DNA from 3 places in the Caproiciproducens puteiluti genome. Region 2 is predicted to be linked to each of the others. Evidence: predicted binding sites of a transcription regulator. Region 2 holds the regulator's gene; each other region holds the start of a gene.
What was found. Region 2 encodes NrdR, which represses ribonucleotide reductase genes. Its sites were predicted from a motif close to CACNANATNTNGTG; they were not measured.
Positions count from the first base shown of each region.

Region 1 (6,486 bases), 1.7 Mb from region 2:
CTTTGAATAAAAAGAATGTCTATCTGCTGTACGGCGTCGCCCTGCTTCAGGGCATGGTGTTCTATGCGCCCATTGCCACGCTGTACCGGCAGGAGCGCGGGGTGGGGATTTTTGAGATCACGCTGATCGAAAGCATCAGCATGGTGGTCAGCCTTGCACTTGAGCTTCCATGGGGCTTTCTGGCGGAACGCATCGGATACCGCCGGACTCTGCTGATTTGTAACTTTTTCTACTTTATATCAAAAATCGTCTTCTGGCAGGCAGCCGGCTTCGGCATGTTCCTGCTGGAACGGCTGATTCTTGCCGTGGTGATCAGCGGCCTTTCCGGCTGTGACAGCGCGTTTCTCTATCTTTCGGCAGGAAAGGCCGATTCCCTGCGGGTATTCGGCATTTATTCCGCCATGGGTTCCGCCGGAACTCTGATTGCCGCGACAGTATTTTCCCTTTTTCTGCACGGAAACAGTTCCCTGTCCGCGCTTTTTACGGTTTTCAGCTACGGGTTCTCACTCCTTTTAACAATCTTTTCAACAGAAGTTGAAAACTATGTTGAAAACTCCCACAATTTTAAAAAACAGGCAATCGAAATGCTCGCCGTCCTAAAAAAACAAAAGCGCTTTTTCCTGTTTTTACTGGCGGCGGTGCTGTTTGCGGAATGCAGCCATACGATTACGGGCTTTCTCAACCAGCTTCAGTATCTGCGCGGGGGAATCCGGCCGGAAACCATGGGCCTGCTGTATATTCCAGCAATTGTCGCCGAGCTGTTCGCCGCGCGTTCCCACCGGCTGGTCGGCCGGATGGGGGAAAGCAAAGCCTGTACGCTGTTATTTCTGACCGGAGGCGCGGCGTGTCTGGCCATGTTTTTTTCCGCGAATCCGGTGCTCTCCGTCGGGTGCGTGGTTCTTCTGCGCGCCGCAGCCGCCCTTTTTGTACCCATCCAGATGGAGGTGGAAAACCGCACGGTTTCCGACGGGAACCGCGCGGCCGTTCTTTCCGCCTACTCGGTCGCTATGGACGTGGTTTCCGTCGGCACCAATCTGCTGTTCGGCAAAGCGGCACAGGCGGACGTCGCGGGATCCATGCTGCTGGGCGCGGGCTTTTGCTTTGCGGCACTTTTGTCCTACGGAATCTGGCGGCGGGCGGGAAACCGGTAACACATTTTTGTTTACAATCTGCTTTGACGGTGCTATGATATGCTTATTATTCATGATATACTCAATATTATTGAGTGGGGCAGTCTTGAAAATCGGGCGTCTGGAACCCGCGTGGTAAAATTGCGGCTGTGCCGATGATCCGAAGCGTCGGAGGCAGAACATGAAAAAAGACAAGGAAAAGAAAAAGAAGCGCGCAAAGCGCCCGGAGCCAAAACAGGAGTCTGCGGAAAAAATTCGGGAAGGCGCGGCGGAGGAACCTTCCGAGGACCCTCTTTCGTATGCGCTGACCGCGGTGGGCGGCAAATGGAAGCTCCGGATTCTGTGGGCGCTGCGCGGCGGCACAAGCCTTCGCTACGGCGAAATCAAGCAGCAGATTCCCCCGATCACCGACATGATGCTCAGCCAGAGCCTGCGCGAACTGACGGCCTCCGGGCTGATTGTACGCCAGCAGTTCCAGCAGATTCCACCGAAGGTGGAGTACCGGATCACTCCCGCTGGAGGCGACCTGATTCCCGCGGTGGAGCTTCTGTGCGCCTGGGCTTCAAAACAAATCAAAGGAGAGAAATAACATGGAACGATACACCCTGGTCCCCCCTTACACCGCGGAGGAAACGCGTTATACGCAGATGCAGTACCGCCGCTGCGGCAGGAGCGGCTTGAAGCTGAGCGCCGTTTCGCTCGGCTACTGGCACAATTTCGGCACCTACGACCAGTACGAAACCGCCCGCGCGGTCACCCGCCGCGCGTTTGACCTTGGTATTACCGTTTTTGACCTTGCCAACAACTACGGTCCCCCGGCAGGCAGCGCGGAGGAGACCTTCGGCCGCCTGATGAAGGAGGACATGCACCCTTACCGCGACGAAATGGTCATCACCACCAAAGCGGGCTACACCATGTGGCCCGGCCCGTACGGTGATTTCGGCTCCCGCAAGTACCTGCTCGCGAGCCTTGACCAGAGCCTGAAACGGATGGGGCTTGATTATGTGGATATCTTTTACCATCACCGCATGGACCCGGAGACCCCGCTGGAAGAAACCATGGGCGCACTCGCGCACGCGGTAAAGAGCGGCAAGGCGCTTTACGCCGGGATTTCCAACTACAGCCCCGAAAAGGCAAAGGAAGCCGCTTCCCTTTTGAAGGAGATGGGCGTTCCCTGCCTGATCTGCCAGTCGCGCTACAGCCTGCTGGACAGAAAGGTGGAACAGGACGGGCTGTTTGAGGCGCTTTCCGGCTGCGGCATGGGCGCGACCGCGTTCAGCCCGCTGGCACAGGGCCTTCTGACCGGAAAATACAACAACGGCATCCCGCAGGATTCCCGCGCGGCGGGAGCTTCCGTCTTTTTGAACAAGGACCGCATTACGCCCGAAACCATCGAAAAGGTTGTCGCGCTCGGCAAGCTGGCGGCGCGCCGGGGCCAGACTACCGCGCAGTTCGCCCTTTCGTGGGTGCTGCGCCAACCGGTGATGGCCAGCGTGCTGATCGGTGCCAGCCGCGTTTCCCAGCTGGAAGAGAATATGGGCGTGCTGGACAATCTGGATTTCTCGGAAGAGGAAATCCGCGAAATAGACGCAATTCTTCGGTAACGGCGTATTAAAAGGTCAAATACTCTCTTAGGGCTCCTTCTTAGAGGGAGGCAGGGATTCAGCCCCCTCCCCGAGGGGGCTGACAGGCGAAGCCCGACTGAGGGAGTTTTACAAAAGCAAACCGGAAGTTACTTTGAGCCCCCCGGAAGGGGGGCTTTTTGCGCCTGATCCCGACTTTTATTACAACTGTATCAAAATGGTACATATAGCGTGATAATTCTAATAATTAAAAATTTAACGCTATATCTTGTGGAAATTACCCTTGACAAGTACCTGGTATTGCAGTAAAATTCAAAGTACCCACTGAAAAAAGGGGCAAATTACGGTATTTTTGCTTTGAAAGGAATGTTTCTAAATGGCTGTCAAAATACAGAAGCGCAACGGTGTGGTTGTGACGTTCGATAAAGAAAAAATTCGCAATGCGATTTATAAAGCCAATCAGGCGGTTGCGGAGGAAGAGATGGGCGCGCCCGTTCTTGACCGGCTGACGGGCAAGGTAGTCAGGACTTTTCAGGGCGACAGCGTCCCCACCGTCGAGCAGGTGCAGGATGCGGTGGAGGAAACCCTGATTGCCGCGGACTACGCCAAAACCGCGAAGGCTTACATACTCTACCGCGCGGAGCACACCAAAATTCGCCAGGCTGAGGGCGACCTGATGAACATATACAAGGAGCTGACCTTCCGCGACGCGAAGGATGCCGATATCAAGCGCGAGAACGCGAACATTGACGCGGATACCGCCATGGGAACCATGCTGAAATACGGCTCCGAGGGCTCCAAATATTTTATCAACAACTATGTCCTTCCCAAGGATATTGCCGCCGCGCACATTGACGGCGACATCCATATCCACGACGAGGATTTCTATATGCTGACGGAAACCTGCTGCCAGATCGATCTGATCAAGCTGTTCAAGGGCGGCTTCTGCACCGGTCACGGCGCGCTGCGCGAGCCGAACGACATCCGCTCCTACGCCGCGCTGGCCTGTATTGCGATTCAGGCCAACCAGAACGAGATGCACGGCGGGCAGTCTATTCCGAATTTTGATTATTCCCTGGCGCCGGGCGTCGCCAAAACCTTCCGGAAGGCTTATTTCAAAGCCCTTTCCCAGTTTTTCCAGGTTGCAAACGGCATGAAGGAAACGGACGCCGACGCGCTGGTCAAGACCATTCAGGCGGATTTGGGCACGGACATTACGCTTTCCACCGTCGACCGGTACGGCGATGCTTTGAAAAGCTATCTGCCGGAGCACCAGAAGAAAAACAGCTTTGAAGAAATCTCCGAAAAGGAAGCCGTACGCGCGCACCGGTACGCCGTAAAGACCGGCACCTCCAACACCGAGTCGGCGACCTATCAGGCGATGGAAGCGCTGATCCACAATCTGAACACCATGAATTCCCGCGCGGGCGCTCAGGTCCCGTTCTCTTCCATCAACTACGGCACCGACATCTCGCCGGAGGCGCGGATGCTCGTCCGCAATCTGCTGAACGCCACCGCCGCCGGACTGGGCGATGGCGAAACGCCGATTTTCCCCGTACAGATTTTTAAGGTAAAAGAGGGCGTCAACTACAACGCGGGCGACCCCAACTACGACCTGTTCAAGCTGGCCTGCAAGGTAAGCGCAAAGCGCCTGTTCCCGAATTTCAGCTTTATCGACGCGCCGTTCAACCTGCAGTACTATCAAGAAGGCGACTATAACACGGAAGTGGCCTATATGGGCTGCCGTACCCGCGTCATGGGCAACACCCACGACAGGACAAAGGAACTCACCTGCGGACGCGGAAACCTGAGCTTTACCTCGCTGAACCTTCCCCGCATTGCGATCGAAGCGAAGGGCGACCTCAAGGCTTTCTATGAAACGCTGGACAAACGGATGGATCTCGTCATCCGCCAGCTGATGCACCGCTTTAAAATCCAGTGCTCCAAAAAGGTATACAACTATCCGTTCCTGATGGGGCAGGGCGTCTGGATCGACTCCGAAAAGCTCGACCCGCAGGACAGTGTGGAAGAGGTCCTGAAGCACGGCACCCTGAGCATGGGCTTTATCGGCCTTGCCGAAACGCTGAAAGCGCTGACCGGCAAGCATCACGGGGAAAGCGCGGAGAGCCAGAAGCTCGGCCTTGAAATCGTTTCCTATATGAGAAAGCGGATGGACGACGAATCGGCGAAAACCGGCCTGAACTTCACCCTGCTCGCCACTCCGGCGGAAGGGCTTTCCGGCCGCTTCGTGCGCATCGACCAGAAGAAATACGGCAAAATCCCGGGCGTCACCGACCGCGAATACTACACGAACTCCTTCCATGTGCCCGTCTATTTCCCGATCAAGGCGTTTCAGAAAATCGAGCTGGAGGCGCCGTACCATGCAATGACCAACGCGGGCCATATCAGCTATGTGGAGCTGGACGGCGACACCTGCAAAAACATCGACGCATTTGAAGCGGTAATCCGCTGCATGAAGGAACACGGCATCGGCTACGGCTCGGTGAATCATCCGGTCGACCGCGATCCGGTCTGCGGCTTCAACGGGATTATCGACAACGAATGCCCCAAGTGCCACCGCTCCGAAAACGACGGCGGCCCCAAATTTGAGCGTATCCGCAGGATCACCGGGTATCTGGTGGGCACCACCGACCGGTGGAACAACGCGAAACGCGCGGAAGAGAGGGACAGAGTGAAGCATGGGCTCTAAGCTGAAAATCTGCGGGGTCGAGCCCGAGTCGATCGTGGACGGAAAGGGCTTCCGCTATGTGGTGTTTGCACAGGGCTGCCCTCACCGCTGCCCCGGCTGCCACAATCCGCAGTCCCACGATTTTAACGGCGGAAAATGGGCGGATATTGACGACCTGTTCGCCGAAATCTGTGAAAACCCACTGCTGAAGGGCGTGACCTTCAGCGGAGGGGAGCCTTTTTCCCAGCCGAAGCCGCTGGTGGAGCTGGCCAGGCGGATCCACGCAAGAAAGCTGGACCTGACCGTCTTTACGGGCTATACCTATGAGGAGCTTTGCGCGCGGCACGACCCGGACACCGACGCGCTGCTGCGGGAAGCCGACATATTGATCGACGGGCCGTTCCTGCAGGAACAGAAGGACCTGACCCTTGTGTTCCGGGGAAGCCGGAACCAGCGCGTCATCGATATGAACCGAACGAGAGAGACCGGCGCGCTGGTACTGGATGAAGTCGAAAAAGAAGCATTCTCCTGACGGAGAATGCTTCTTTTTTGTAAAAATATAGGCTTTTCTGTATCAAATTTCCCTTGTCAATTTAGTTTCCATGTGTTACCATGATTATATATATTCCGGCATATTTTTTCGGAAAGGGATGAGTGCTTATGCGGCCCGACGTTGTTGCACAGGAACAGATTCAGATCAAAATGCTGGGCGAATTTTCCATAACCATTAACGGCAATCAGCTTACCAATTTGAAAGGCCGCACCAAAAGGGTGTGGATGCTGATTCAGTATCTGATTGCGAACCGGCATAAGGAAAATTCCACCGAAAAGCTGGTGGAAGTACTGTGGCCGGACAATCAATGCAATGACCCGCTGAACGCTCTGAAAAATCTTGTTTACCGGGCCCGGGAGCTTCTAAAGGGCCTTTCGGGAAACGACAAAGCGGAATACATTCAGTATATCCACAATACATATTCGTGGAACAACAGTTATTCCTGCCTGATCGACACGGAGCAGTTTACGGAGTTTTACCGGCGGGGAAGCGACGTTTCCAAAACGCAAGAGGAACGGGTGGAGGCGTTTA
Region 1 is NZ_CP194790.1:24,218-30,703, reverse strand. It holds gene ACRQU7_RS00155 (MFS transporter) at 3-1,151, shown strand; gene ACRQU7_RS00150 (winged helix-turn-helix transcriptional regulator) at 1,312-1,719, shown strand; gene mgrA (L-glyceraldehyde 3-phosphate reductase) at 1,721-2,734, shown strand; gene ACRQU7_RS00140 (anaerobic ribonucleoside triphosphate reductase) at 3,090-5,423, shown strand; gene nrdG (anaerobic ribonucleoside-triphosphate reductase activating protein) at 5,413-5,934, shown strand; gene ACRQU7_RS00130 (BTAD domain-containing putative transcriptional regulator) at 6,063-6,486, shown strand, end outside.
Region 1: ACRQU7_RS00140 (anaerobic ribonucleoside triphosphate reductase) is a predicted target of NrdR. The motif match lies at 2,973-2,986, and genes of this name have one in related genera.

Region 2 (6,486 bases):
CGGTGAAACGCGGCTCAGAAACAGGCCGTCGTTTGCGAAAAGCTGAAGGTCGACCTCGTAATTTTCATAATCGAACAAAGACAGCACCGTGACCAGACTTTTTTCAATGCCGCCGCTGTGCAGGCTGTAATTGATAAAAAGAACACGTTTTTTCGCCATTATCTTTTCCCCGCGTTTTTCAACAGCATATTGGAATAAATCCGGTAGAACAAATAGACGGCCGGGGTTATTCTGGACCGGATAACCCGCAGGACGATCCTGTCCGCACGGGTGCCGTTTTTCAGGTAGTCGGAACGGGCCGCAACCCGGAGCACCGGATTCCGGAGGATGCCGCGCACCTCTTTGTATCTTTTCGCAAAACCCTTATCATTATTAAGGCTGAAGCAGTTGACCAGAGAAGAATGCGCCGCGCTGCGGAGAAGCCACGCAAGGTGGCGTTCCCCATACTGGGCGTAAAGGCCGTTTTTCTGCAAAAAGTCACGCACCACATGGTAGCAGGCGGTCATCATTTCCATTTTTCTGGGACGGTACCGGGTGCTTAACGATTCGGGATTATAACGGTAATGATAATAGGCCCCGCCAAGAACAAGCACTTTGTCCGTCAGGCAGTGCGCCATGATCGATACCGGAAGATCTTCCAGCATGATTTCCTGCTCATTGAAATAGGAAAGGTGATTTTCCAGAAACCACTCCCGGCGGAAAAACCTGCGCCACGCGCAGCCGAGCATCTCTACCTGCCGCCAGGGGCTGTCCGTCGGATCGGGGCCGATCAGCTCCCGGAGCAGGATTTCCCGCGTTTCCCGATCGAAAGCAGGGAAACTCACCGGCAGCTTGCAGACACGGTGCTCCTCCGCTTTACTGTTTTCGCGTACAAAGTTAAAGACGACCATATCCGCGGCACATTTTTCCGCAGAGGAATACAGATTCTGCAATGCCTCCGGGTCAAGCCAGTCGTCGGAATCCACAAAAGACAGGTATTTTCCGGCGGCGCGGGCGGCGCCGTAATTGCGGGTATTTCCCAGGCCTCCATGGGGCTTGTCCAGCACCCGGACACGGGAGTCCTTCTCATATGTCCGCGCAAGCTCCAGCGAACGGTCGGTCGATGCGTCGTTTACTAAAAGAATCTCTATATCCGTCAGCGTCTGCGCCAAAATGCTTTCGACACACTGCGCCAAATACTTTTCTACGTTATATACCGGTACAATCACACTTACTTTTGGCAAGATCAGACCTCCTTCTCTTCGTCGCCCCGGCGGCAGCGTCCTTTTCCGGACAGCACCGGGCATCCTTCCAGCCCCCGAATCAAACCGGTTAAGAACCGGGAAACAGGCGCCAGCCAACGTATTCGCATATAAAAATACATCTTATGATACCATTTTCTGTGAACCAATACAAGATTATTTTGCAGCAGCGTGTTGAAATGCAGCATTTTGTATGCTATTCTTTTATATATTTCTATTTTAAATCGATCAGGAGGCTGTTTTCCGATGAAGGACTGCCTGGTATTGTTAACGAAAACGTTCCCTTTCGACAAAGGGGAAGAATTCATAGAAGACGAACTCCCTCTTCTGGCGAAAGCATTCGATCAGGTCATTATCGTGGCCACAAGCACTGCCGACAACCCGGTACAGACAAGAAGCGTGCCTGAAAACGTCTGCGTCCACAGCATCCGTGCATCCAAGGTCAAACGCAGCCTTGCCGGAGCGGTGGCAAGACAGTTTCCTTTTAAGGATTACAAGGGCTATTCCGGAAAAGATGAGCGGAACGCCGTAAAGGGATCGCTGAAAAAAAACCTTTATTTGAGTTATTTTATCGCGAAATCCGAAATCGTGTACGATGAAACGGTTAAAATTCTCGCCCCGTATTCCCTGCAGCAATACGACGGCGTAACGTTTTACAGCTATTGGTTCTACGATATCGCCATGGCGGCGGTAAGGCTCAAACGGTACTGTCAGGCAAAAGCCAAGCTGGCGGTCTGCCGGGCGCACGGCTACGACCTTTACGCTTACCGCAACTCCATGAATTATCTGCCGCTGCGGCATTACCTTCTGAAAAACATAGACAAGGTCTACACCTGCTCCCAAGACGGAAACGATTACTTGACCGGCCTGTATCCCCAATACGCGGGAAAAATCCAGACTGCCTATCTGGGTACGCGGGATTACGGGACGACACAAGCAGACGGAACGGGACCTTTCCAGATTGTCAGCTGCTGCCACATCGTCCCGCTCAAACGCGTGGATCTGCTTGCCAAATCCCTGAGTCTGCTGAACGGCAGCGGTCTTGCGCTGAAATGGACGCATTTCGGCGGCGGCGACGCATTGGAAGAGCTGAAAAAATACGCGGAGGAAAATCTGCGGTTTATGGAGTATGATTTCCGGGGAGAAGTGAAAAATTCCGACCTGATGGCCTATTACCGAAACACCCCGGTAGACCTGTTCGTCAACACCAGCAGCACGGAGGGGCTTCCTGTCAGCATTATGGAAGCCTGCTCGTTCGGGATTCCCGCGATTGCAACGGATGTGGGAGGAACCGGAGAAATCGTCCGCGACGGCGAAACCGGCTTTTTAATCGAGGCGGATTTTACCCCGGACAAGCTGGCTTCGGCCATTCGTTCCGTGGCGGAGTTACCGGCGGAAGAAAGAAAAAAGCTGCGCGAAAACTGCCGGTCGGTTTATCTGAGCACCTTTTGTGCGCAGGACAATTTTGCCGCTTTCGCCCAGCAGATTAAACCGCTTTAAAAAGGACCGCGGCAAAAACATCATCAAAAATACCATGTGCCGAACATGCGCTTTGACAGGCTGAAAAGCCTTTGCAGAGGGCATGTTTTTTCATTTTTGGACCGCTTTATAAACACAGATTTTCCGCCTTTTTTGGTTCTGTGCGGTTCTTCGATTTCGGACAAAATGAATAAGCCGCCGCAGGAGGAACATACTATCAGCGGTGATAAAAACATGACCATTTCATTTATAAGGACCTTACTGCTCTACATAGTCATTATTGTAGCGGTAAGGCTGATGGGCAAACGGCAGATCAGCGAGCTGCAGACAAGCGAGCTCGTCGTGACCCTCCTGATTTCCGATATTGCGGCAATCCCGATGCAGGACACCGGGCAGCCCCTGGTAAGCGGGTTCATCCCCATCGCGGTGCTCGTAATGTGTGAAATCCTCGTATCCGGCCTGATGCTGAAAAGCACGAAATTCCGAAAGCTGATCTGCGGCAGACCGATCATCGTGATCAACGACGGGAAGGTAGACCAGAAGGAAATGCGCCGCCTGCGCATGAGCACGGAGGACCTCTCCGAGCAGCTGCGGCAGAAAAACGTATTCAGCCTTGAGGACGTTGCCTACGCGATTGTGGAGACCAACGGAAAGATGAGCATCATCAAAAAGACGGACAAGGAGCAGCCGACCGCCGGTATGCTGGGCGTGGCGCTGCCGGACACCGGGCTCGAAACCGTCGTCATCAGCGACGGAGTCATTTCCGACTTTTCCCTTCAGCTGTGCAACAAAAGCCGGGAATGGCTGGAAGGCGTCCTGCGCGGCAAAAACATCAGCACAGACCAGATTTTTATTATGACGGCCAACAGAAAGGGAGATTTCAATATTATCAAAAAGGATGAAAAACAATGAAACGTTTATGGGCCTGCGCAGTGATCCTCGTTCTGCTCATAACGGTTTGCACCTACGGAACGGTCAAAACCCAAAAGGTCAGCGAACAGATGACCAAAACCCTCGAAAGCGCCCGACAGGCGGCGCTGGAGGGCGATCTTGAAACAGCACAGAAGCTGAGCCAAAAGGCCGCGGACGACTGGCACGGCTATCATGAAGTGCTGTGCACCTTTATGCCGCACGCACCGCTGGAAGCCGTTGACCAGACGCTCTCAGGGCTTCCCATGCTCTGTTATTTTGAGGGAACGGACCAATTCGGGGCGGACTGCGACCGCGGTATCACACAGATCATGTATCTGAACGAATCCCAGCTTCCCTCCATTGAAAATATCTTTTAAAAAAAGAGCGGCAGGTTATACCTGCCGCTTTCCCTGTTTTTATGAAACTTTTCAGGACCTGCTTTTAATCATTCTGTTCAATTCATCCATAAAGGTATTGATATCCTTGAACTGACGGTAAACCGAGGCAAAACGGACGTAAGCCACCTCATCCACGTCCTTCAGCTTTTCCATAGCGTACTTGCCGATCAGGCTGGAGGGCACTTCGCGGTCAAGCGAATTCTGGAGCATGTTTTCGATTTCGTCCACAATGCGTTCCAGCGTGTCGATGGACACGGGCCGCTTTTCACACGCGCGCAGAAGGCCGTTCAACAGCTTGTTGCGGTCGAAGGTTTCACGCGATTTATCTTTTTTTATCACAACAATGGGCACCGTTTCGATTACCTCATAGGTTGTGAAGCGCTTGGTACATTTCAAGCATTCCCTGCGCCGCCGGATTCTTTCGCCTTCGTCGGTCGGGCGGGAATCGATGACTTTTGACTCTTCATGGCCGCAATACGGGCACCGCATTGTAAAATCACCTCTATAAAACTATTTGTATAATTATAGCATATTTTTTCAGCCATTAGCAAGCGTTTATGAAACAAAATATTAGTAAATTAGACCATCTACGACTTTTTTTGCGCCTGTCAATTCGTTCAGTTCGCCAAAATTGCGCCGGTAGACCTCGATAACCAGGTCCCCTTTGTAGCCGGATTTCCGCATCAGCTGTTTCAGTGCGCCGAAATTCATGGTTCCGCTGCCGGGCAAAAGGCAGTCCTCCCCCGGTTTGTTGTCGTTAATATGGACATGGACCAGCCTTTCCCCCATCGCCGCGCACATCTGAAAGGGATCCTCCCCTCCGCGCACCGCCTGCTTGACATCCAGCACAAACGCACAGTCCTCGTGCAGATATTCCCGCATTCTCGAGATAAACCCAGGCTCGTTGCTGCGGAACAGATTGACATTCTCCTGCGCCACCGTGACGCCGAACGTTTTTCCCAGCGCATAGAGCCGCGCGTAATGCTCAAAATATTCCTGCTCGGTGATTCTGCTGCGTTTGTCGTTGCGCTGGCCGTGAAGCACCAGAATTTCCGCGCCCAGAAGGTTCGCGGCGTGAAAGTACCGTTTATAGAACTCCAAACCGTCGTCGGAACGGCGCTGGTAATCCGAAAAAAGAAGGAAGCTTTCAAAGCCGGAGGTGAACGGATGAACGGACTTTACGATACTTCCGCTGTCATCCGCCATTCTTTTTAATTCTTTGATATATTTCGGTCTTAATTCGCTGATTGTATTGATAAACACCTCAAAAAGGTGGAAGTCAAGCGCGATTAATGCCGGAAGAGCCTGCTCCAGTTCCATGGGATAAAGGCAGGCCGTTGAGATGCCGGAACGCATAGTATCACCCCTTTTTTAAGATTATATCCCGACGGAAGAAAAATGTCCAGATTAATCAATGCACGGCTGGATATTCTATAATATTGCCGGAAAAAACAAATTCCTTAACAAGGCCCGGACCGTCGAAAATCTGTAAAGCAATTTTACGGCTGCATGACCTGATCGGCAGCCTGGCCTAAAAGAAAGCGGGAGAAGAAATCATGATAAACGAAAACGCATCTTTGCTGGAAGAAATCTATCAGGCAACAAAAATGGGGCTGGAAGCGACTCAGCTGATCATTCCCAAGGTTCAAAATCCGCAGCTGCGCACCGAAATAGAGGATCATGCTTTGCGCTATCAGGATATGGGCGCGAAAGCAAAGCAGATGCTTCACACCGACGGAAGGATGCCGAAGCCGGAAAAGACGATGCAGAAGGCAATGCTGCGCGGGTCCATCCAGATCAACACGATGATGAACCAGACCCCGTCGCACATAGCCAAGCTGATGATTAACGGCACCGCCATGGGAATCAAAGACATCACCAAAAACCTGAACCGGCTCGACGGCGCCGACACCGAAGTAAAGAAGCTGGCGGAAGATTATATCATCAATGAGCAGAAAAATATTGACGAATTGAAGAAGCATCTTTGAAGAACTTGATTTAACCGCGCTATTTCATTATAATATGGGAGCGGGGCCCGAACGCTCCGCACTTTACATATAAGGGGTTTTTACTGCTATGGGTTTGCTGAGCGCAAGCAATTTGAATAAATCCTTCGGCGCCGATGTGATTTTCAGCGGCGTCTCTTTTGAGATACAGGAAAACGACCGCATAGGGCTTGTGGGGATCAACGGCTCGGGCAAGACCACTCTGCTCAAGCTGCTGACCGGCGAAACGCAGCCGGACGGCGGCGATATTTTCAAGGCGAATTCGACCGTTCTGGGCTATATGGAACAGCATGTCTGCCGCGATCTGGAAAGAAGCGCCTACAGCGAGGTGCTGACCGTATTTTCCGGACTTTTGGAAATGGAAAAGGAACTGGAAAGCATCAATCTGCAGCTGCAGACAAAACCGAAGGACATTGACCGGCTGATAGAAAAGCAGGCCGCAATGAACGA
Region 2 is NZ_CP194790.1:2,281,156-2,287,641, forward strand. It holds gene ACRQU7_RS11165 (glycosyltransferase) at 1-159, opposite strand, end outside; gene ACRQU7_RS11170 (glycosyltransferase family 2 protein) at 159-1,223, opposite strand; gene ACRQU7_RS11175 (hypothetical protein) at 1,226-1,351, opposite strand; gene ACRQU7_RS11180 (glycosyltransferase) at 1,488-2,741, shown strand; gene ACRQU7_RS11185 (DUF421 domain-containing protein) at 2,955-3,632, shown strand; gene ACRQU7_RS11190 (DUF4363 family protein) at 3,629-4,009, shown strand; gene nrdR (transcriptional regulator NrdR) at 4,061-4,519, opposite strand; gene ACRQU7_RS11200 (sugar phosphate isomerase/epimerase family protein) at 4,601-5,386, opposite strand; gene ACRQU7_RS11205 (hypothetical protein) at 5,587-6,018, shown strand; gene ACRQU7_RS11210 (ABC-F family ATP-binding cassette domain-containing protein) at 6,107-6,486, shown strand, end outside.

Region 3 (6,486 bases), 1.8 Mb from region 2:
ACAGAATGTATATTGCCAACGCGACAGGCTGCTCCTCCATCTGGGGCGGTTCCGCACCGGCCACACCGTATACCGTCAACAAGAAGGGATACGGCCCCGCGTGGAACAACTCCCTGTTCGAGGACAACGCGGAGTTCGGGTTCGGCATGACTCTTGCCCAGAACGCGATCCGCGGCAGACTCGCCGAGTATGTTGAAAATATTAAAGCTTCCGAGGTGGCCTCCGCTTCCCTGAAGGAAGCCTGCAAGAACTACCTTGCAACCAAGGAAGACAGCAACCTGAACCGCGCCGCGGCAGACGCTCTGATTGCGGAGCTCGAAAAAGCTGCAAACGGCAGCGACGATGTTGCAAAGCTTGCGAAGAAAACGCTTGTTGACAAAGATTACCTCGCCAAGAAATCCATGTGGATCTTCGGCGGCGACGGCTGGGCTTATGATATCGGCTTCGGCGGTGTTGACCATGTTCTCGCTTCCGGTGAGAATGTCAACATTCTCGTATTCGACACCGAGGTTTACTCCAATACGGGCGGCCAGGCTTCCAAGTCCACCCCGATCGGTTCCGTCGCTCAGTTTGCGGCAACCGGTAAGGCGACAAAGAAGAAGGACCTTGCCGCTATTGCAATGACCTATGGTTATGTTTACGTGGCCCGCGTCGCAATGGGCGCAGACTACAACCAGACCATCAAGGCGATTTCGGAAGCTGAAAGCTACAACGGACCTTCCATCGTCATTGCTTACGCTCCCTGTATCAACCATGGCATCAAGGGCGGCATGAGCATCTCCCAGATGGAAGAGAAGAAGGCGGTTGAAGCCGGCTACTGGACCAACTTCCGCTATGATCCGCGTCTTGCGGAGCAGGGCAAGAATCCGTTCCATCTCGACAGCAAGGCTCCTACAGCCAGCTATCGTGACTTCATCATGGGCGAGGTTCGTTACAACTCCCTGACCCGTGCATTCCCGGAGCGCGCAGAGGTTCTGTTCCAGAAGGCTGAAAAGGTTGCGGCCGAAAACTACGAGCACCTTGTCAAACTCTCCAAAATGGAATAATCTTTCTTGAATCAGTTGGCCCCGCGCGGATTACCGCGCGGGGCCTTCTTTGTTTATTTCTGAATACGATAAAATATTCACAATATATTGACTTATATGTATGAAGTGGTACAATATATAGTATCACAAAATGGACAGGGAAGGGAATTGTGGCCATGACCATATCACAGAATGCACTGACGGTATTGCAAAAGCGGTACCTGATCAAAAATGAAAAGGGAGAAACTACGGAAACCGTGGAAGGCCTGTTCCGCCGCGTGGCCGCCGCCATTGCGGAGCCAGACAGGCTGCACGACGGGAAGGCGGACGTTAAAAAGACGGAGGAAGCCTTTTTCCATATGATGCAGGAGCTGGAGTTCCTGCCCAATTCTCCCACGCTGATGAACGCCGGCCGCCCGCTCGGGCAGCTTTCGGCGTGCTTTGTGCTGCCGGTCGCGGACAGCATGGAGGATATTTTTGAAGCGATCAAGCAGGCGGCGTTGATTCACAAATCGGGCGGCGGAACGGGCTTTTCTTTTTCGCGTCTACGCCCGCAGGGCAGCACCGTCAACTCGACCGGCGGAGTCGCCTCCGGCCCGATCAGCTTCATGAAAGTGTTCAACATGGCGACGGAGGCCGTCAAGCAGGGAGGAACCCGCCGCGGCGCAAACATGGGCATCCTGCGTATCGATCACCCGGATATCCTCGATTTTATCGACTGTAAGGCCAACAACAACGAAATCAACAACTTCAATATCTCGGTGGGCCTGACAGAAAAATTTATGGAAGCGGTGGAAAAGGATACCGACTATGAGTTGGTCGACCCCCACACGAAGAAAGCCGTTTCCACTCTGCGCGCACGCATGGTGTTTGACCGGATCGTGGACGCCGCGTGGCACAACGGCGAGCCGGGCATTATCTTTCTCGACCGCCTGAACCGGGACAACATTGTGCCCTCGCAGGGTGAAATCGAGTCTACCAATCCGTGCGGGGAACAGCCTTTGCTCCCCTATGAGTCCTGCAACCTCGGTTCCGTCAATCTGGTGAAGATGCTGAAAACGGCGGACGGAAAAACGGAGTTCGACTGGGACAAGCTTGGGCTGACGGTAAAAAACGCCGTGCATTTTCTGGACAACGTCATTGACGCCAACCAGTATCCGCTGGAAAATATCGACCGGGTAACCAAACAGACGCGGAAAATCGGTCTGGGCGTCATGGGCTGGGCCGACAGCCTGCTGCAGATGGGGATTCCGTACAATTCCGACGAAGCGATCGCGCTCGGAGAAAAGGTGATGAAATTCATTACCGAACGCGGGCGCGAGGAGAGCGCCGTACTTGCCGGAAAACGCGGTGCGTTCCCGCTTTTCGGCGAAAGTATCTTGCCGCAGGACAGACCGATGCGCAACGGGACGATCACGACCATTGCGCCGACCGGGACCCTTTCCATCATCGCGAACTGCTCCAGCGGCGTAGAGCCGGTTTTCGGCTATGTTTACATCCGCAACATCATGGACGGCACGGAAATGATCGAGGTCAACCCGATTTTGAAGGCAGAGCTGGAAAAGCGGGGACTGTACTCGGACGAGCTGATGAAGCGCATTGCCAAAGAAGGGACGGTCGCCCATATTGAGGAGCTGCCGGAGGACCTGCGCCGGGTGTTCGTTTCCGCGCACGACATCAGCCCGGAGTACCATATCCGGATGCAGGCGGCGTTCCAGAAGGGAACGGACAACGCGGTTTCCAAGACGGTGAATTTCTCCAACAGCGCCACAAAAGAGGACGTTGCCAGCGTGTATACGCTCGCGTTCCATCTCGGCTGCAAGGGCGTGACCATTTACCGCGACGGCAGCCGCGCGGAACAGGTGCTCAACATCGGGCAGGTAAAAAAAGAAGGCCAGCCCGCGGCGGAGACGCCGGAGCATGGCCGGATTGTGCCGCGCCCGCGGCCCGATACGGTGACCGGGATTACGGAGCGGGTGAAAATCGGCTGCGGAAACCTGTATATTACCGTCAACTACGACGATCAGGGAATCTGCGAGGTGTTTACCAATACCGGCAAGGCCGGGGGATGCCCGTCCCAGTCGGAGGCGACCGCGCGCCTTGCATCCGTCGCTTTGCGCAGCGGGATGGAGGTCGAAAGCATTGTGGACCAGCTCAGGGGAATCCGCTGTCCGTCGACCATCCGCCAGCCGGGGCTGAAATGCACCTCCTGCCCGGACGCGATTGCAAAGACGATTGAACGCGTTTACAAAGAGCAAGTCCAGCTGGGAAAGTGGACCGCGCCCACACCGCGGAAGTCCCCGCCTGTGAGAGAAGCGGCGGACGACGCCCCGGGGAAAATGCATTATTGTCCGGAGTGCGGGGCAAGGCTGGAGCACGAGGGCGGATGCGTGACGTGCCGCCAGTGCGGGTACTCCCGCTGCGGCTAAAGCAGTTTAGAATTCAATTCCCTTTCGGGCGGGGATGTTCCTGTCGTAGGGGTGCTTTTCCTTCCTGATTTCGGAAACATAATCGGCGAGCTCCAGAACCTCCGGCTTCGGGCCTCGCCCTGTCAAAACAAGCTCCAGCTTCTGGGGCTTGTTTTTTATAAAGTCGGTCAGCATTGCGCCGTCGAGCAGGCCACAGTTGACCGCGGCAAATACCTCGTCCAGAATCAGCAGATCGCACTCGTCCGCTTTGGCGGCGGCAACCGCCTTGCAGAACAGGTTGCCGCACAGGACGGCGGCTGCCTCCAGCTCCTTTTTAGTCATCTGAAAGGTGAACTTTACGGTCGGCACCGTGGGGAGCACGCTGAAATTTTCCAGCTGTTTCAGGACGGCCAGCTCGCCGGAGCCGTTCCCCTTCAGAAACTGTGCCATCAGCACCCGTTTCCCGCTTCCGCAGGCGCGTACCCCCAGCCCGACGGCGGCGGTGGTTTTGCCTTTTCCGTCCCCGCAGTAAACATGAGTCAGTCCGTTCATCGCACATTCTCCATCCGTATAAAAATTTATTTCTGATCCTATCATAGCACATTTTGGCGCAAATCCGCCGGGAATCCATGCATTTTCGGGAGATTTTACGGTAAGATCGCAGAAAGAAAAAACATTCCCTTTCTGCATTCATAATTTGGTTAAATTCAGGTTACATATTTTTCTTAAAAATATCATAAAAATATAAACTAATAATCACATCCTTTTCACATAGAACCGGTATCATAACAATCACAGCAAGCAAATCACCGCAGAAAGGAATGATTCAGATGTTTAATCCATTTGCAGATGATAAAAAGAAAAAAGACCTGGCAAATCGTGATTTAAACAGTAACGATACGGAACACAGAAGCTCGAGCCAGACGGAGTGGCAGGGGGATTTTTACCATTACAGCAAGCCGTCGAACGAGCCCCCGGTTTACAGCTGGGAGCGGCCCTCCGTTCCCCAGCAGCCCGTTTTCGATTTTCAGGAGCCGCGCAAAAAAAAGCGCGGAGGCAGAAGGACTTTCGTCAAGGTACTGGCGGGGGTCATGTGCTGCCTGATGATTTCGGCCGGTTCCATCGCAGGGTTCGCGGCGCTGGTCAACAACGGGTATGTCAAGCTCGGGAACGCAAGCACCAGTGATCCGGCGTTTACCGTAACGAAGCTGGTCAACAGCGGCACCACCAACACCGCCGCAGTGACCGGGGAATTGACCAAGCAGCAGATTGCCGAAAAGGTGGTCCCGTCGGTCGTCTGTATCCAAAATTACCAGCTGGGCCAGAGCACCCGCTATACGATGGGCGGGAACGGTACGGGCAACACGGGAAGCAGCGACGAGGACAGCTCCGTCACCCCGACAAGCGAGGGTTCCGGCATTATTGCGACCAGCGACGGGTACATCATTACCAATGCGCACGTGGTCGAGGGCGCGTCTTCCCTTAAAGTTATTTTATCCAACGGAACGAAATATGAAGCGAAGCTGGTCGGCAGCGACAGCGTCACCGACCTGGCCGTTATCAAAATCGACGCAAAGGGCCTGACCGCGGCGGAATTCGGTTCCTCCGACGACCTCAAAGTCGCGGATACCGTCATGGCGATCGGCAACCCGGGCGGCCTGGAGTTCAACTCCAGCGTCACCATCGGTTATGTTTCCGCATTAAACCGTGAAATCACCAATTCCGATACCGGCTATACCATGAAATGCATCCAGACCGACGCAGCGATCAATCCGGGCAACTCCGGCGGCGCGCTGGTCAACATGTACGGCCAAGTCGTGGGCATCAATTCTTCCAAAATCGTAGCCACCGGGTATGAAGGCCTCGGCTTCTCCATCCCCATCAATGTGGCGCAGCCGATCATCAGCGACCTGAAGCAGTACGGCTACGTCAAGGACAGAGCGGTGCTCGGAATCTCCGGCCAGTTTATCGATACGATGACTTCCCGTTTCTACAACCTGCCCGTCGGCATGTACGTCGGCTCCGTCACGAATCCCGAAGTGACGTCGGCAGGGATTAAAAAGGGCGACGTGATCACGAAAATCGACGGCAAGGATGTGACCAGTCAGAACGTGATTACGAACGTGATTACGGGGAAGAAGCCGGGGGACACGGTTACGCTGAGCGTTACCAGTTCTCTTACGGGGGAAAGCTCTACCGCCAAAGTAAAGCTGGCCCAGTCAACAGGAAAATAAGTTTACAGCAACTTTTTCATAATACTCCCTTCTTTCATAAAAGCGGCGGAACCGAACCGGTCCCGTCGCTTTTATGTTTTATCAAACACGGTGCCCTTTGCGCGGGGCATCATGATATTGTCCACCCGGGCGGCCATGCGCTCCTGCGAAATGGCGTCGATCAGCATCTTGTCGATGGAGTTTCCGCTTCCCCCGACCAGACCGAACAGCATTTTTGTCGCGGCCTCCACGGTGGGGTGCTCGTAAAAACGGATAAGAAGCTTTTCCCCGTAGAAGATGAATTTCATCACGCGCAGACTGGGTGTTTCAATATAGGAAAGGTAAAGGAGCATGACCGTGCGGTCCTCTTCGTCCGTCGTCAGCTTTGCCGTCGCCCCCACCGTGTAAACGTCGCCGTTCAGCGTTACGTCGCTGCGACGGGGAACACCGTCCAGCCCGGCTGTAATTACGTTTTCGTCGGTCCCATCGTACATCGTGATCCTGCACAGGCCGGGTTCAAAGGAAAAGAAAACGCGGGTGATCCCCCCGGAAAAATTATTGGTCACGCACTGCAGAATAAGAGGGAGCAGCGTTCCGTAGCTGCTGCCCAGCCGGTACTCCTGTTTGTCGATTCCCGCGGCGAGCAAAGGCAGTTCCTCGGCTTTCGAGGGAAAAAATCTTTGCAGGAACGTGTGGAACGGATTGGATTTTCGCGGTCTGGGCGCCGTTTCGGGGACCGCGTATAGGCTGTCCAGCCTGCTTTTCAGCGAGCGGAGCGCGCGGATGTTCCGGGGTAAAGGATGGTCGAAAATCTTTTCTGCGCCGTCGCCGAAATAGGTT
Region 3 is NZ_CP194790.1:472,232-478,717, forward strand. It holds gene nifJ (pyruvate:ferredoxin (flavodoxin) oxidoreductase) at 1-1,046, shown strand, start outside; gene ACRQU7_RS02360 (vitamin B12-dependent ribonucleotide reductase) at 1,202-3,454, shown strand; gene ACRQU7_RS02365 (cob(I)yrinic acid a,c-diamide adenosyltransferase) at 3,461-3,985, opposite strand; gene ACRQU7_RS02370 (S1C family serine protease) at 4,264-5,667, shown strand; gene ACRQU7_RS02375 (serine hydrolase domain-containing protein) at 5,739-6,486, opposite strand, start outside.
Region 3: ACRQU7_RS02360 (vitamin B12-dependent ribonucleotide reductase) is a predicted target of NrdR. The motif match lies at 1,156-1,169, and genes of this name have one in related genera.